2 regions of the Pseudomonas sp. GL_091 genome follow, and region 1 is predicted to be linked to the other one. Evidence: predicted binding sites of a transcription regulator. Region 1 holds the regulator's gene; the other holds the start of a gene.

What was found. The regulator FliA, encoded in region 1, starts transcription of late flagellar genes. The targets are predictions, from matches to a motif close to CTAAAGTTTNNNNNNNNNNNGCCGNTAA.
Region 2: AC3ITY_RS09440 (methyl-accepting chemotaxis protein) is a predicted target of FliA. The motif match lies at 3,989-4,016, and genes of this name have one in related genera.

Annotation. Positions count from the first base shown of each region.
Region 1 covers NZ_CM174451.1:1,708,816-1,715,950, forward strand. Annotated here, with positions in the region: gene flhF (flagellar biosynthesis GTPase FlhF) at 1-1,235, shown strand, start outside; gene fleN (flagellar synthesis regulator FleN) at 1,352-2,182, shown strand; gene fliA (RNA polymerase sigma factor FliA) at 2,179-2,919, shown strand; gene AC3ITY_RS07815 (chemotaxis response regulator CheY) at 3,088-3,459, shown strand; gene AC3ITY_RS07820 (protein phosphatase CheZ) at 3,481-4,269, shown strand; gene AC3ITY_RS07825 (chemotaxis protein CheA) at 4,296-6,554, shown strand; gene AC3ITY_RS07830 (protein-glutamate methylesterase/protein-glutamine glutaminase) at 6,603-7,135, shown strand, end outside.
Region 2 covers NZ_CM174451.1:2,046,664-2,053,798, reverse strand. Annotated here, with positions in the region: gene acnA (aconitate hydratase AcnA) at 307-3,048, shown strand; gene AC3ITY_RS09445 (CPBP family intramembrane glutamic endopeptidase) at 3,152-3,943, shown strand; gene AC3ITY_RS09440 (methyl-accepting chemotaxis protein) at 4,049-5,614, shown strand; gene AC3ITY_RS09435 (alpha/beta family hydrolase) at 5,821-6,498, opposite strand; gene ccoN (cytochrome-c oxidase, cbb3-type subunit I) at 6,594-7,135, shown strand, end outside.

The DNA of each region.
Region 1 (7,135 bases):
GCCGGATCGCAGGAGGTGTCGAACTGACGGCTGCACTGGATTACAAGTTGTCGGCGCTGGCACCGCGGGTTCCGAACATGGAACTCGAAGACGAGCTGCGCAAGACTCAGTCGCGGATCGTCACCGCCCAGGCCGAATTGAGCCTGCGTGGCGACGGCGAGAGCGACAATGCGACCAATCGCCAGTTGTTCGCAGGCTTGCCGCTCACCGCAGCCGAGCCGTTGATCGAGCCAACCTACGCCGAACCCCGTCGCCCCGCACCGGCCGCTGCACCAGCCTCCACTGGCGTGGACCCGCGCGCGTTCGACTCGATGCGTTTCGAGCTCAACAGCCTGCGCGAACTCATGGAAGTACAGCTGGGCTCGCTGGCCTGGAATCAGCTGCAGGGCAGCCGTCCGGACCAGGCCAACCTCTGGCGTCGCCTGCAACGCATCGGCCTGTCCGGCCCGCTGTCGCGCGACCTTTTGGCGATGATCACCGATATCGAAGAGCCTCGTCAGGCCTGGCGCATGTTGCTGGCGCACCTGGCGCGCATGATCGTGACACCGGAAATTGAGCCTCTGGAAGAAGGCGGCGTGATTGCCATGGTCGGCCCGGCCGGCATGGGCAAGACCACCACCCTGGCCAAGCTGGCCGCCCGTTACGTGCTCAAGTACGGCGCGCAGAACATAGCGCTGGTGAGCATGGACAGCTTCCGCATTGGTGCCCAGGAGCAGCTCAAGACCCTGGGGCGCATTCTCAACGTGCCGGTGACCCACGTCGATCCGGGCCAGTCCCTGGTGCAGGCGCTGGAGCCCTTGCTGCGCAAGCGCGTGGTGCTGATCGATACCGCCGGCCTGCAGGCCAGCGACCCGGCCCTGCGCATGCAGCTCGAAAGCCTGGCCGGTCGAGGCATCCGCTCGAAAAATTATCTGGTCCTGGCAACCACCAGCCAGAAACAGGTTCTAACCGCCGCTTATCACAGTTACAAGCGTTGCGGGCTCGCGGGCTGCATCCTGACTAAACTGGATGAAACGGCTAGTCTGGGCGAGGTGCTGAGCTTGGCCATCAGTCATGAGTTACCCGTGGCCTACCTGACCGATGGCCCGCGGATTCCGGATGATCTCCATCTGCCGCGCCGTCATCAGTTGGTCAGTCGCGCCGTCAGCGTGCAAATGCAGGAAGAACCCAGCGAAGAAGCCATGGCTGACATGTTCGCTGATATTTACCACAGCCAAACCAAGCAGGTTGGCTAAGGTAGTAATGAACAGTTTTTGTACCTACATCGATGGTCTGCCATGCATTGTTCCGTTTGTGAACGCGCAGCCAGTAATGTGGCCTCCGTCTATGCAAGACAAGGTAAAGAAATAACATGGGCAGCATGCATCCCGTACAGGTGATCGCGGTGACCGGCGGCAAAGGTGGCGTCGGGAAAACTAATGTGTCAGTGAACTTGTCCCTGGCTCTGGCTGAGCTTGGCCGGCGCGTCATGCTGTTGGACGCCGACCTGGGACTGGCGAACGTCGACGTTCTGCTGGGCCTGACACCCAAACGTACCTTGGCCGACGTGATCGAGGGCCGCTGCGAACTGCGCGATGTACTGCTGCAGGGACCCGGCGGTATCCGTATCGTTCCGGCCGCATCCGGCACTCAGAGCATGGTGCATCTGAGCCCCGCGCAACACGCCGGCCTGATCCAGGCCTTCAGCGATATCGGCGACAACCTCGACGTATTGGTGATCGACACAGCTGCGGGCATTGGTGACTCGGTAGTCAGTTTCGTTCGCGCAGCCCAGGAAGTGCTGCTGGTGGTGTGCGACGAGCCGACCTCGATCACTGACGCCTACGCATTGATCAAACTGCTTAATCGTGACTACGGCATGAACCGCTTCCGCGTCCTGGCCAACATGGCCCAGAGTCCGCAGGAAGGGCGCAACCTGTTCGCCAAGTTGACCAAGGTCACGGATCGCTTCCTCGACGTCGCCCTGCAATACGTCGGCGCGGTGCCCTACGACGAAAGCGTGCGCAAGGCGGTGCAGAAGCAGCGCGCCGTCTACGAGGCCTTCCCGCGTTCCAAGTGCTCGCTGGCATTCAAGGCGATCGCACAGAAGGTCGATACCTGGCCGCTGCCTGCCAACCCGCGCGGGCACCTGGAATTTTTCGTCGAGCGCCTCGTGCAGCAGACAGCAGGACCGGTTCTATGACGGCAAGCGGTTACAACCTCTACAAAACATCGGCGCGTGATGCGCAGTACGAGCTGATCGAGCGTTACGCGCCGCTGGTTAAACGCATTGCCTACCACTTGTTGGCGCGCCTGCCGGCCAGTGTCCAGGTCGAAGACCTGATCCAGGCCGGGATGATCGGCCTGCTTGAAGTGTCGACCAAATATGACGCCAGCAAAGGCGCCAGTTTCGAGACGTACGCGGGCATTCGAATCCGCGGCGCCATGCTCGATGAAGTGCGTAAGGGGGACTGGGCGCCACGTTCGGTTCACCGCAATACACGCATGGTCAGCGACGCCATTCGCTCGATTGAAGCGAAAACCGGTCGTGATGCTAAAGATCACGAAGTTGCGGCCGAACTCCAATTGAGTCTCGACGATTACTACGGGATTTTGAACGACACCCTGGGCAGCCGGCTGTTCAGTTTCGACGATCTGTTGCAGGACGGCGAACACGAAGGGCTGCACGAGGATGGCGCGAGTGCTCATATCGAGCCGTCACGCGACCTGGAAGATGAACGCTTCCAGGCTGCGCTGGCAGATGCGATTGCCAATTTGCCGGAGCGTGAGCGACTGGTGTTGGCGCTGTACTACGACGAAGAGTTGAACCTCAAGGAAATCGGTGAGGTCCTTGGGGTCAGCGAATCTCGGGTCAGCCAGTTACACAGCCAGTGCGCAGCCCGTTTGCGGGGGCGTTTGGGGGAGTGGCGAGCGCGCTGAAGGCAGTGTGGGGGACACTGCGAACGAGGCCGGTGTGGTGTTGAACTGCGCCGGTCGCGATCTGTTGTGCTCCAGACAGTCATCGAGTGCTTTGCCGGATTGATTGAAATGGCGCGTCCAGGTGCTGGGCGCGTTTAAGACTGCTTGGAGGTCGAATTGGACAAGAACATGAAAATCCTCATCGTTGATGACTTCTCAACGATGCGGCGGATCATCAAGAACCTGCTGCGTGACCTTGGGTTCACCAACACCGTCGAGGCCGACGATGGCACTACCGCCATTCCGGTACTCAACAGCGGAAGCATCGACTTTCTGGTAACGGACTGGAACATGCCTGGCATGACCGGTATCGATCTGCTGCGCCACGTGCGTGCCGATGAAAAGCTCAAGCACCTGCCGGTGCTGATGGTGACCGCTGAAGCCAAGCGTGAGCAGATCATCGAAGCGGCCCAGGCCGGCGTTAACGGCTATGTGGTCAAACCCTTCACGGCCCAGGCGTTGAAAGAAAAAATCGAGAAGATTTTCGAACGCATCGGTTGATGAGTGCGCCATGGGGGAGCTATGGGCAATAACGAAACTTCATTGGGCGATTTTGAGTCGACCCTGAAAAAACACGCCGTCGAATTGGTCGCGAGCCTTGAAAAAGGCAAGTTCGGCGACGCGGTGCAATTGATCCATGAGCTCAACCAGACCCGTGACCGCGGCTTGTATCAGGAAGTGGGCAAGCTCACTCGCGAACTGCATAGCGCGATCGTCAATTTCCAGATTGACCCGCACATGCCGCAAGCCGAAGAAGTGTCGCAGATCACCGACGCCACCGAGCGTCTGGGGTATGTGGTCAAGCTGACCGAGGCTGCGGCCAACCGCACCATGGATCTGGTGGAAAGTGCCACGCCGCTGGTCAATGGCCTGGCGGATGAAGCCAAGGTCTTGAGCGCGGACTGGGGGCGCTTCATGCGTCGCGAAGTCGGCGCGCAAGAGTTTCGTGAACTGGCCCGGCGGGTCGACGGGTTCCTGGCGCGCAGCGGCACGGACAATCGCGCGGTGTCGGGCAACCTCAACGACATCCTGCTCGCCCAGGATTACCAGGACCTCACAGGCCAGGTGATCAAGCGTGTGACCCAGTTGGTCACCGAAGTTGAAAGCAACCTGCTCAAGCTCGTGCTGATGGCCAGTCAGGTGGACCGCTTTGCGGGCATCGAACATGACCGCGAAGCGATGCTTGCTGAAAAAGATCCACAAAAACATCTCTCTCAGGGTGAAGGTCCGCAGATTCATGCCGATAAAAGAGAAGACGTTGTGTCCGGTCAGGACGATGTGGACGATTTGCTATCCAGCCTTGGATTTTAGGTAGACCTGTTAGGAGCACCCCCTTAATGAGCTTCGGCGCCGATGAAGAGATCCTTCAGGATTTCCTGGTTGAGGCCGGCGAGATTCTAGAGCAACTGTCCGAGCAACTGGTCGAGCTGGAAAGCCGTCCGGATGATGCGGATCTGCTCAATGCAATTTTTCGCGGTTTTCACACTGTAAAAGGGGGCGCCGGCTTCCTCCAGCTCAACGAGCTGGTGGAGTGCTGCCACATCGCCGAGAACGTGTTCGACATCCTGCGCAAGGGTGAACGTCGCGTCGACTCGGAACTGATGGACGTGGTTCTCGAAGCGCTGGACGCGGTGAACAGCATGTTCAGCGAAGTCCGCGAACGCCGCCCGATCACGGCTGCGACACCTCAATTGCTTGCGGCGCTGGCCCGCCTGGCCGAGCCGCAATCGGCTGACGAGGTGGTATCCGCGCCCGTCGCTGCTGTGGTTCAAACGCCTGTGGCTGAAGCCGAATCGGGCGACATCACCGACAATGAATTCGAACAACTGCTGGACTCGCTGAACGCCGTCAAGGCGCAGGCCGAGGCCCCGGCGGCTGCTCCAGCGCCTGCCAGCAATGCCGCTGCCAGCGACGAAATCACCGATGCCGAGTTCGAGTCGTTGCTCGATCAACTGCATGGTAAAGGCCAGTTCGCCGTTGTCGCAGTGGTCCCTACGCCGGCTGCGCCAGAAGCACCGAAAGCGGCCGGCGACAGCTCCGATATTACTGACGACGAATTCGAAGCACTGCTCGACCAACTGCACGGCAAGGGTAACTTTGCTGTCGATGCGCTCGAGTCGGCCATTGCTTCTGTGCCAGCACCTGCCGCGCCAGCCGCCGCAGCGGTCGGCAGCGATCTGATCACCGATCACGAATTTGAATCGCTGCTCGATGAGTTGCACGGCAAAGGCAGGTTCAGCGAAGTCGGCAAGGCGACGGTCGCCAGCGGATCGAACACGTCCGTTGCCGCGCCGGCCGCGAAGGCTGCGGCGCCGAAACCAGTGACCAAGGCACCCGAACCAAAAGCTGAAACGCCGGCTGCTGCCGCTGCACCTGCTGCTGCGCGTGCCCCGGCCGCGCCACCGGCGGAAAAACCGGCGAGCGAAGCCGAGACCACCGTGCGCGTCGATACCGCGCGTCTCGACGAGATCATGAACATGGTCGGCGAGTTGGTGCTGGTGCGTAACCGCCTGGTCCGCCTCGGCCTCAACAGCGGCGACGAAGCCATGTCCAAGGCTGTGTCGAACCTCGACGTGGTCACCGCCGACCTGCAAACCGCGGTCATGAAGACCCGGATGCAACCGATCAAGAAAGTCTTCGGGCGCTTCCCGCGCCTGGTTCGCGACCTGGCTCGCCAGCTCAAGAAAGAGATCAACCTGGAACTGGTCGGCGAAGAAACCGACCTCGACAAGAACCTCGTCGAGGCCCTGGCCGATCCGCTGGTCCACTTGGTGCGCAACGCGGTCGACCACGGTATCGAGTCACCGGAAGAACGCGAAGCCTCGGGCAAGGCCCGGGGCGGCAAGGTGATTCTTGCAGCCGAGCAGGAAGGCGACCACATCCTGCTGTCGATCTCCGATGACGGCAAAGGCATGGACCCGAACGTCCTGCGATCCATCGCGGTTAAACGCGGTGTGATGGACAAGGATGCGGCGGACCGTTTGAGCGACACCGAATGCTACAACCTGATCTTCGCCCCGGGTTTCTCGACCAAGACCGAGATATCCGACGTATCGGGTCGCGGCGTGGGCATGGACGTGGTGAAAACCAAGATTTCCCAGCTCAACGGTTCGATCAACATCTACTCGGCCAAGGGCCAGGGTTCGAAGATCGTCATCAAGGTCCCGCTGACCCTGGCGATCATGCCGACGCTGATGGTCATGCTCGGCAACCAGGCCTTTGCGTTCCCGCTGGTGAACGTCAACGAGATCTTCCACCTCGACCTGTCGACCACCAACGTCGTGGACGGTCAGGAAGTGGTGATCGTGCGGGACAAGGCACTGCCATTGTTCTATCTCAAACGCTGGCTGGTCAGCTCCGCCGCTCACGAAGAGCAGCGCGAGGGCCATGTGGTGATCCTTTCGGTGGGCACGCAGCGGATCGGCTTTGTCGTCGATCAACTGGTGGGTCAGGAAGAAGTGGTCATCAAGCCATTGGGCAAAATGCTCCAGGGAACGCCGGGCATGTCCGGCGCCACCATCACCGGTGACGGCCGCATTGCGCTGATTCTCGATGTTCCGAGCATGCTCAAGCGTTACGCCACACGGCGTATTTGATTCTGGTGGAGCGGGGCGCCTGGCCTCGCTCCATCTAATGGAGTGTTTATGGCAGTCAAAGTCCTGGTGGTGGACGATTCGGGGTTTTTCCGCCGCCGCGTCTCGGAAATTCTTTCAGCGGATTCGAATATCCAGGTCGTCGGCACGGCGACCAACGGCAAAGAGGCGATCGATCAGGCACTGGCCCTCAAGCCCGACGTGATCACCATGGACTACGAGATGCCGATGATGGACGGCATCACCGCCGTGCGGCACATCATGCAACGCTGCCCGACCCCGGTCCTGATGTTCTCCTCGCTGACCCACGAAGGCGCCCGGGTCACCCTCGATGCGCTGGATGCCGGCGCGGTGGACTTCCTGCCGAAGAATTTCGAAGACATCTCGCGCAACCCCGAGAAGGTCAAGCAACTGCTGTGCGAGAAGATCCTGAGCATTGCGCGCAGCAATCGTCGTGTCAGTGCCTACAGCGCTCCGGCCCCTGTGGCCGCACCCGCTCCAACACCTGCGCCTTCGAGTGTCGGCAGTTACGGCAGCAGCGCGCCCGTGCGTCCGGCACCGGCACCGATCCCTGTGCGTACGCA
Region 2 (7,135 bases), 340 kb from region 1:
ACGAAAACCCGCGCATGATAGCCGACTTCGGAACCCAGGGTCTGTTAACGCTTGCTGTCGACCGCGACGCAGCCCCAAGTGTGCGAGGCCGCGTTGCGGGATTTGCCAAGGGAACAACCATTGGCGGCATCCCGCGCCTTGCCTCGCACACTTTGGCATCGCAACGCGGTTCGACAGCAAGCGTTAACAGACCCTGGACTTGCCCATAGAGTCCAGTTATTAGCCTTAAGCACCAAAGAGGGCTAGGTTTAGTCCTCTATCCGTTCCCTCTGTCCGTAGCCGTGCGGACTCAAAGGAGTGATCGCAATGCCGTCCCTCGATAGCCTGAAAACGCTCAAGACCCTGCAAGTCGGCAACAAGACCTACCACTACTTCAGCCTGCCCGATGCCGCCAAAAGCCTGGGCGATCTGGACAAGCTGCCGATGTCGTTGAAAGTCCTGCTGGAAAACCTGCTGCGCTGGGAGGACGAAAAAACCGTCACCGGTGCCGACCTCAAGGCACTGGCCGCGTGGCTCAAGGAGCGTCGCTCCGACCGCGAAATCCAGTACCGCCCGGCGCGGGTGCTGATGCAGGACTTCACCGGCGTACCGGCGGTCGTCGACCTGGCCGCCATGCGCGCGGCGATGGCCAAGGCCGGCGGCAATCCGCAGCGGATCAACCCGCTGTCGCCGGTGGACCTGGTGATCGACCACTCGGTGATGGTCGACAAGTTCGCCACCAGCAGCGCCTTCGAGCAGAACGTCGACATTGAAATGCAGCGCAATGGCGAGCGCTATGCGTTCCTGCGCTGGGGCCAGAGTGCCTTCGACAACTTCAGCGTGGTGCCGCCGGGCACCGGGATCTGCCACCAGGTGAATCTTGAATACCTCGGCCGCACGGTCTGGACCAAGGACGAGGACGGCCGGACCTACGCCTTCCCCGACACTTTGGTGGGCACCGATTCCCACACCACCATGATCAACGGCCTCGGCGTGCTCGGCTGGGGCGTCGGCGGTATCGAGGCGGAAGCGGCAATGCTCGGGCAACCGGTGTCGATGCTGATTCCGGAAGTCATCGGTTTCAAACTCACCGGCAAGCTCAAGGAAGGCATCACTGCCACCGACCTGGTGCTGACCGTGACCCAGATGCTGCGCAAGAAAGGCGTGGTGGGCAAATTCGTCGAATTCTACGGCGACGGTCTGGCCGACCTGCCGCTGGCCGACCGCGCGACCATCGCCAACATGGCCCCGGAATACGGCGCCACCTGCGGTTTCTTCCCGGTGGACGACATCACGCTGGAATACCTGCGCCTGTCCGGCCGGCCCCTGGAAACGGTGCAACTGGTCGAGGCCTACAGCAAGGCCCAGGGCCTGTGGCGCCTGCCCGGCCAGGAACCGCTGTTCACCGACAGCCTGGCGCTGGACATGGGCAGCGTCGAAGCCAGCCTCGCCGGACCAAAACGCCCACAGGACCGGGTGTCGCTGCCCAACGTCGCGCAAGCGTTCAGCGACTTCGCCGACCTGCAATTCAAGCCCACCAGCAAGGAAGAAGGCCGCCTGGAAAGCGAAGGCGGTGGCGGTGTTGCCGTCGGCAATGCCGATATGGCCGGCGAAGTGGATTACGATTACGAAGGCCAGACCTATCGCCTGAAAAACGGCGCCGTGGTCATCGCCGCGATTACCTCCTGCACCAACACCTCCAACCCCAGCGTGATGATGGCGGCCGGGCTGGTGGCGAAGAAGGCTGTGGAAAAAGGCCTGAAACGCAAACCCTGGGTGAAGAGTTCGCTGGCCCCCGGCTCGAAAGTGGTCACCGATTACTACAAGGCGGCCGGGCTGACCCATTACCTCGACGAATTGGGCTTTGCCCTGGTCGGCTATGGCTGCACCACCTGCATCGGCAACTCGGGACCGCTGTCGGAACCCATCGAGAAAGCCATCCAGCAAGCCGACCTCACCGTGGCCTCCGTGCTCTCGGGCAATCGCAACTTCGAAGGCCGGGTGCATCCGCTGGTAAAAACCAACTGGCTGGCCTCCCCGCCGCTGGTGGTGGCCTACGCGCTGGCGGGTACCGTGCGCACCGACCTCAGCCGCGAGCCGTTGGGCGATGACAAGGACGGCAAACCGGTTTACCTGCGGGACATTTGGCCAAGCAGCAAAGAAATTGCCGACGCCGTGAATCAGGTCAGCACCGCCATGTTCCACAAGGAATACGCCGAAGTGTTTGCCGGTGACGCGCAATGGCAGGCGATCAAGGTTCCGCAGGCGGCGACCTACGTCTGGCAGGACGACTCGACTTACATCCAGCACCCGCCGTTCTTCGACGACATCGGCGGCCCGCCGCCAGTGGTCAAGGATGTCAACGGCGCCAGGATCCTCGCATTGCTCGGCGACTCGGTGACCACCGACCACATCTCCCCGGCCGGCAACATCAAGGCCGACAGCCCGGCAGGGCAATACCTGCGCGACAAAGGCGTGGAGCCCCGGGACTTCAACTCCTACGGCTCGCGGCGTGGCAACCATGAAGTGATGATGCGCGGCACCTTCGCCAACATCCGCATACGCAACGAAATGCTCGGCGGCGAAGAAGGCGGCAACACCCGCTACATTCCCACCGGCGAGAAAATGCCGATCTACGACGCCGCCATGCGTTATCAGGCTTCAGGCACGCCGCTGGTGGTGTTCGCCGGCCAGGAATACGGCACCGGTTCGAGTCGCGACTGGGCGGCCAAAGGCACCAATCTGCTGGGGGTGAAAGCGGTCATCGCCGAAAGCTTCGAACGGATTCACCGCTCCAACCTGGTGGGCATGGGCGTGCTGCCGCTGCAGTTCAAGCTGGATCAGAACCGCAAGAGCCTGAAGCTCAACGGCAGTGAAACCCTGGACATCCTCGGCTTGACCGGCGTCGAGTTGACGCCACGGATGAACCTGACGCTGGTCATCACTCGCGAAGACGGCAGCAGCGAAAAAGTCGAGGTGTTGTGCCGCATCGATACGCTCAATGAGGTTGAGTACTTCAAGTCGGGGGGGATTCTGCATTACGTGTTGCGGCAGTTGATCGCTTCGTAACGGACGACTGACACAAACACCGCCTTCGGGCGGTGTTTTTGTTTGAGCTCTGCTTATAATCGCAGCCCTCGCCACAAAAGCTCTACATCTCTAAGGACTTCAAATGATTGCCCTGCCATGGATGCTTCTGGCCCTGCTTTCCTTCGGCTACGGTCTGGCGCTGACCTACGGCCATCTCGGCTGGCTCTCGGCAATCTCGGTGTTCTTGTTGCTGGTCGCTGGCGCAGCGGTTCGCCAGCGCGAGATCCCTTTTGTCCGCTACCTCGGCCACGGACTGTTCATCGTCCTGGCTCTGGCCCTGGCGACGCATTGGCTACCCGGTTTCTACAACGGTCGCGGTATCGATCCCCAACGTTTTACCGATAATGCCGTGTCATTCGCCATGCACCTGAATCTGGACAAACCGCTGATCGGCTTCTGGCTGTTACTGGTTTGTCCGTGGATTGTCGGCCGCCGTTCGCTTCGGCTATCGCTGTATGCCACCGCACTGGCATTGACCTTGAGCGCCGTGCTGGCGTTGGGTGGCGCGTTGTTGCTGGGCGTAATCGCCTGGGCGCCGAAATGGCCGGATCAAGCCTGGCTGTGGTTACTGAACAATCTGCTGCTGGTGACGCTGGTCGAAGAAGCGCTGTTCCGTGGCTACATCCAGGGCGGCCTGAGCCGGTACCTGAAAGACCGGCCTTACGGTGAACACCTCGCCCTGCTGCTGGCATCATTGATCTTCGGCCTGGCCCATGTTGGCGCGGGATGGCAGTGGGTATTGCTGGCAACGCTGGCCGGGGTCGGTTATGGCCTGGCCTACCGATTCGGCGGGCTGGGCGCCGCCATTGCAAGCCACTTTGGCTTGAACCTGCTGCACTTCGGCCTGTTCACCTATCCGATGCTCGCCGGCTGACGCAAGGGTCATTTTGCGACGCATCGCTGACTATCGAAAAATAATCTCAACAATCCGCCGGCCTTGCCGATACAGCACTTGAAAGCCTTGCGGATTAAAAAAGCCATGCGTAACAACCAGCCTATTACACAACGCGAGCGGACCTTCCCGGCTCAGCAACGGTTGATTTCCACCACCGATGCCAAGGGCATGATCACCTACTGTAACGACGCTTTCGTCGAGATCAGCGGGTATTCCCGAGAGGAGCTGATCCGTGCGCCGCACAACCTGGTCCGTCACCCCGACGTCCCGGCCGCGGTGTTCGCCCACATGTGGGGCACGCTGAAACAAGGCTTGCCATGGATGGGCATTGTCAAGAATCGCTGCAAGACCGGTGATCATTACTGGGTGAACGCCTATGTGATACCGATCTTCGAAGGCAATCAGGTGATCGGTTACGAGTCGGTGCGGGTCAAGCCCAGCGCCGAACAGATCCGCCGCGCCGAAGCGCTCTACCAACGCATCAACCAGGGCAAGTCGGCCATTCCCTCCTCGGATAAATGGTTGCCGATCCTGCAGGACTGGCTGCCGTTCATCCTGGTCAGCCAATTGAGCTTCATGATCGGTGCCTCCCTGAACTCCCATTGGGGGTTTGCCCTGGCTGCGGGTCTTTCGGTGCCGCTGGGCCTGATGGGCCTCCAGTGGCAACAGCGTGGCCTCAAGCGTTTGCTGCGCCTGGCCGAGCAGACCACCTCCGATCCGTTGATCGCACAGATGTACACCGACAGTCGCGGCGCCCAGGCGCGTCTGGAAATGTCCATCCTCAGTCAGGAAGCACGCCTGAAAACCTGCCTGACGCGTCTGCAGGACACAGCCGAACACCTGACCGATCAGGCCAGACAGTCCGATGCCCTGGCGCACAACAGCTCCAGCGGCCTGGAACGTCAGCGGGTCGAGACCGAGCAGGTGGCCACCGCGGTCAACCAGATGGCCGCTACCACCCAGGAAGTCGCCAGCCACGTGCAACGCACCGCCGATGCCACCCAGGAAGCCAATCGCCTGACCGGTCGTGGTCGTGACATCGCCGGGGAAACCCGCGAAGCCATCCAGCGCCTGTCGGTAGTCGTCGGTGAAACCGGCGTGACCGTGACCCAACTGGCCAAGGACAGCAACGAAATCGGTGGCGTGGTCGACGTGATCAAAGGCATCGCCGACCAGACCAACCTGCTGGCCCTGAACGCTGCCATCGAAGCGGCCCGTGCTGGCGAGATGGGTCGTGGTTTTGCGGTGGTGGCCGACGAAGTCCGTCAACTGGCGCAACGCACCAGCGAGTCCACCGGGCAGATTCACGCGCTGATCGCCAAACTGCAACAAACCGCCGGCACCGCGGTGCAAACCATGGAAGCCGGGCATCGCCAGGCGGAAGAAGGCGTGGCGCGGGTACTGGAAGCGGACCAGGCACTGGTGGGGATCAGCGAAGCGGTGGCCAACATCACCGACATGACCACCCAGATCGCCGCCGCAACCGAAGAGCAAAGCGCCGTGGCCGAAGAAATCAGCCGCAACATCAGCAACATTTCTGAGTTGGCGGACCAGACCGCGGAACAGGCGCAGAACTCGGCGTTGCTGAGTGAAGAGCTGACCAAGACTGCCAATACCCAGTATTCGTTGGTGGAGCGGTTTAACCGCTGATAGAGGCGGGAATGACAAAAACCCGGACAGTGAGAGCTTCCGGGTTTTTTATTGAGCCTGTGAAAGTGATGTTGCCCAGGAGTGCCTCATCGCAAGCAGGCTCACTCCTACAGTTGATCGTTGTCGACACAAAAATCTGTGCCCACCGTAGATCCAATGTAGGAGCGAGCCTGCTCGCGATGAGGCCATGAAAGGCAATGAAGAATTCACTGAAGAAATGAAGCCACCTTCTGCGCCGCTGCCGCCACATGCTGCTCATGACTAAACCCTGAAGCCTTCAACGGCTTCAAGTCATGATCCCCCGCCACCAGCCAGAACACCTCGATACCCGGCGATAGCGCATAACCCTCGACCGCCTCGCGATTGCCCAACGCATCGCGCTCACCTTGCACGATCAAGGTTCGCGTCTTCAGCCCGGCCAAATGCTCAACCCTTGGCTTCTCCGGTTTGCCTACCGCATAAAACGGATACCCCAGGCACACCAGCGCATGCGCACCCAATTCATCCGCGAGCAAACTGGCCATCCGCCCGCCCATGGACTTGCCACCAATGGCCAGCGGCCCAGTGACATGGCGTCGCACCTGGGCATACACCTCACGCCAGCATTCCAGCAGTTTCGGTGCCGGGTTCGGCGGGCGTTTGCCGCCATCGAGGCGCCGCTGTGCCATATAGGGAAACTCGAAGCGCAACACGTTGACGCCTTGCGCGGCGAGGCGTGCAGCCATGTCGTTCATCCAGTCACTGTCCATCGGTGCGCCGGCGCCATGGGCGAGGATCAGCGTCGCCGCAGCCTTGCCAGTCGCGGCATTCCACAACCAACCATGATCCCGCACGCACTGCGCCCATTGATCCCCGTCAATACCGGCCTTGTGCCCTTTGTCCATGCTTGCCTCGCTTTTAGTCTGCCTATAACTCCGGCCGAAGGGTGCGCTGCCTTGCGCGAGTGCGCTCACTTCGGCTGAACCGTGGATGGGGAACCATGAACACTTCTATCAGTACCGCCTACAACTACAAGGTGGTCCGCCAATTCGCCATTATGACGGTGGTGTGGGGCATCGTCGGCATGGGGCTCGGGGTTTTTCTCGCTGCCCAGTTGGTCTGGCCCGAACTCAACTTCAATTTGCCGTGGACCAGCTTCGGCCGCTTGCGCCCGCTGCACACCAACGCGGTGATCTTCGCCTTTGGCGGCTGCGCCTTGTTCGCCAGTTCGTTGTACTCCGTACAACGGACGTGCCAAACACGCTTATTTGCTCCCGCAGTTGCCGCGTTCTGTTTCTGGGGCTGGCAGCTTGTGATCCTGCTGGCAGCCATCAGCCTGCCGCTGGGCTACACCAGTTCCAAGGAATACGCCGAGCTGGAATGGCCGATCGACATCCTGATCACCATCGTCTGGGTCGCCTACGCCATCGTGTTCTTCGGCACGATCATGCAGCGCAAGACCAAGCACATTTATGTCGGCAACTGGTTCTTCGGTGCGTTCATCATCACCGTGGCGATCCTGCACATCGTCAACAACATGGA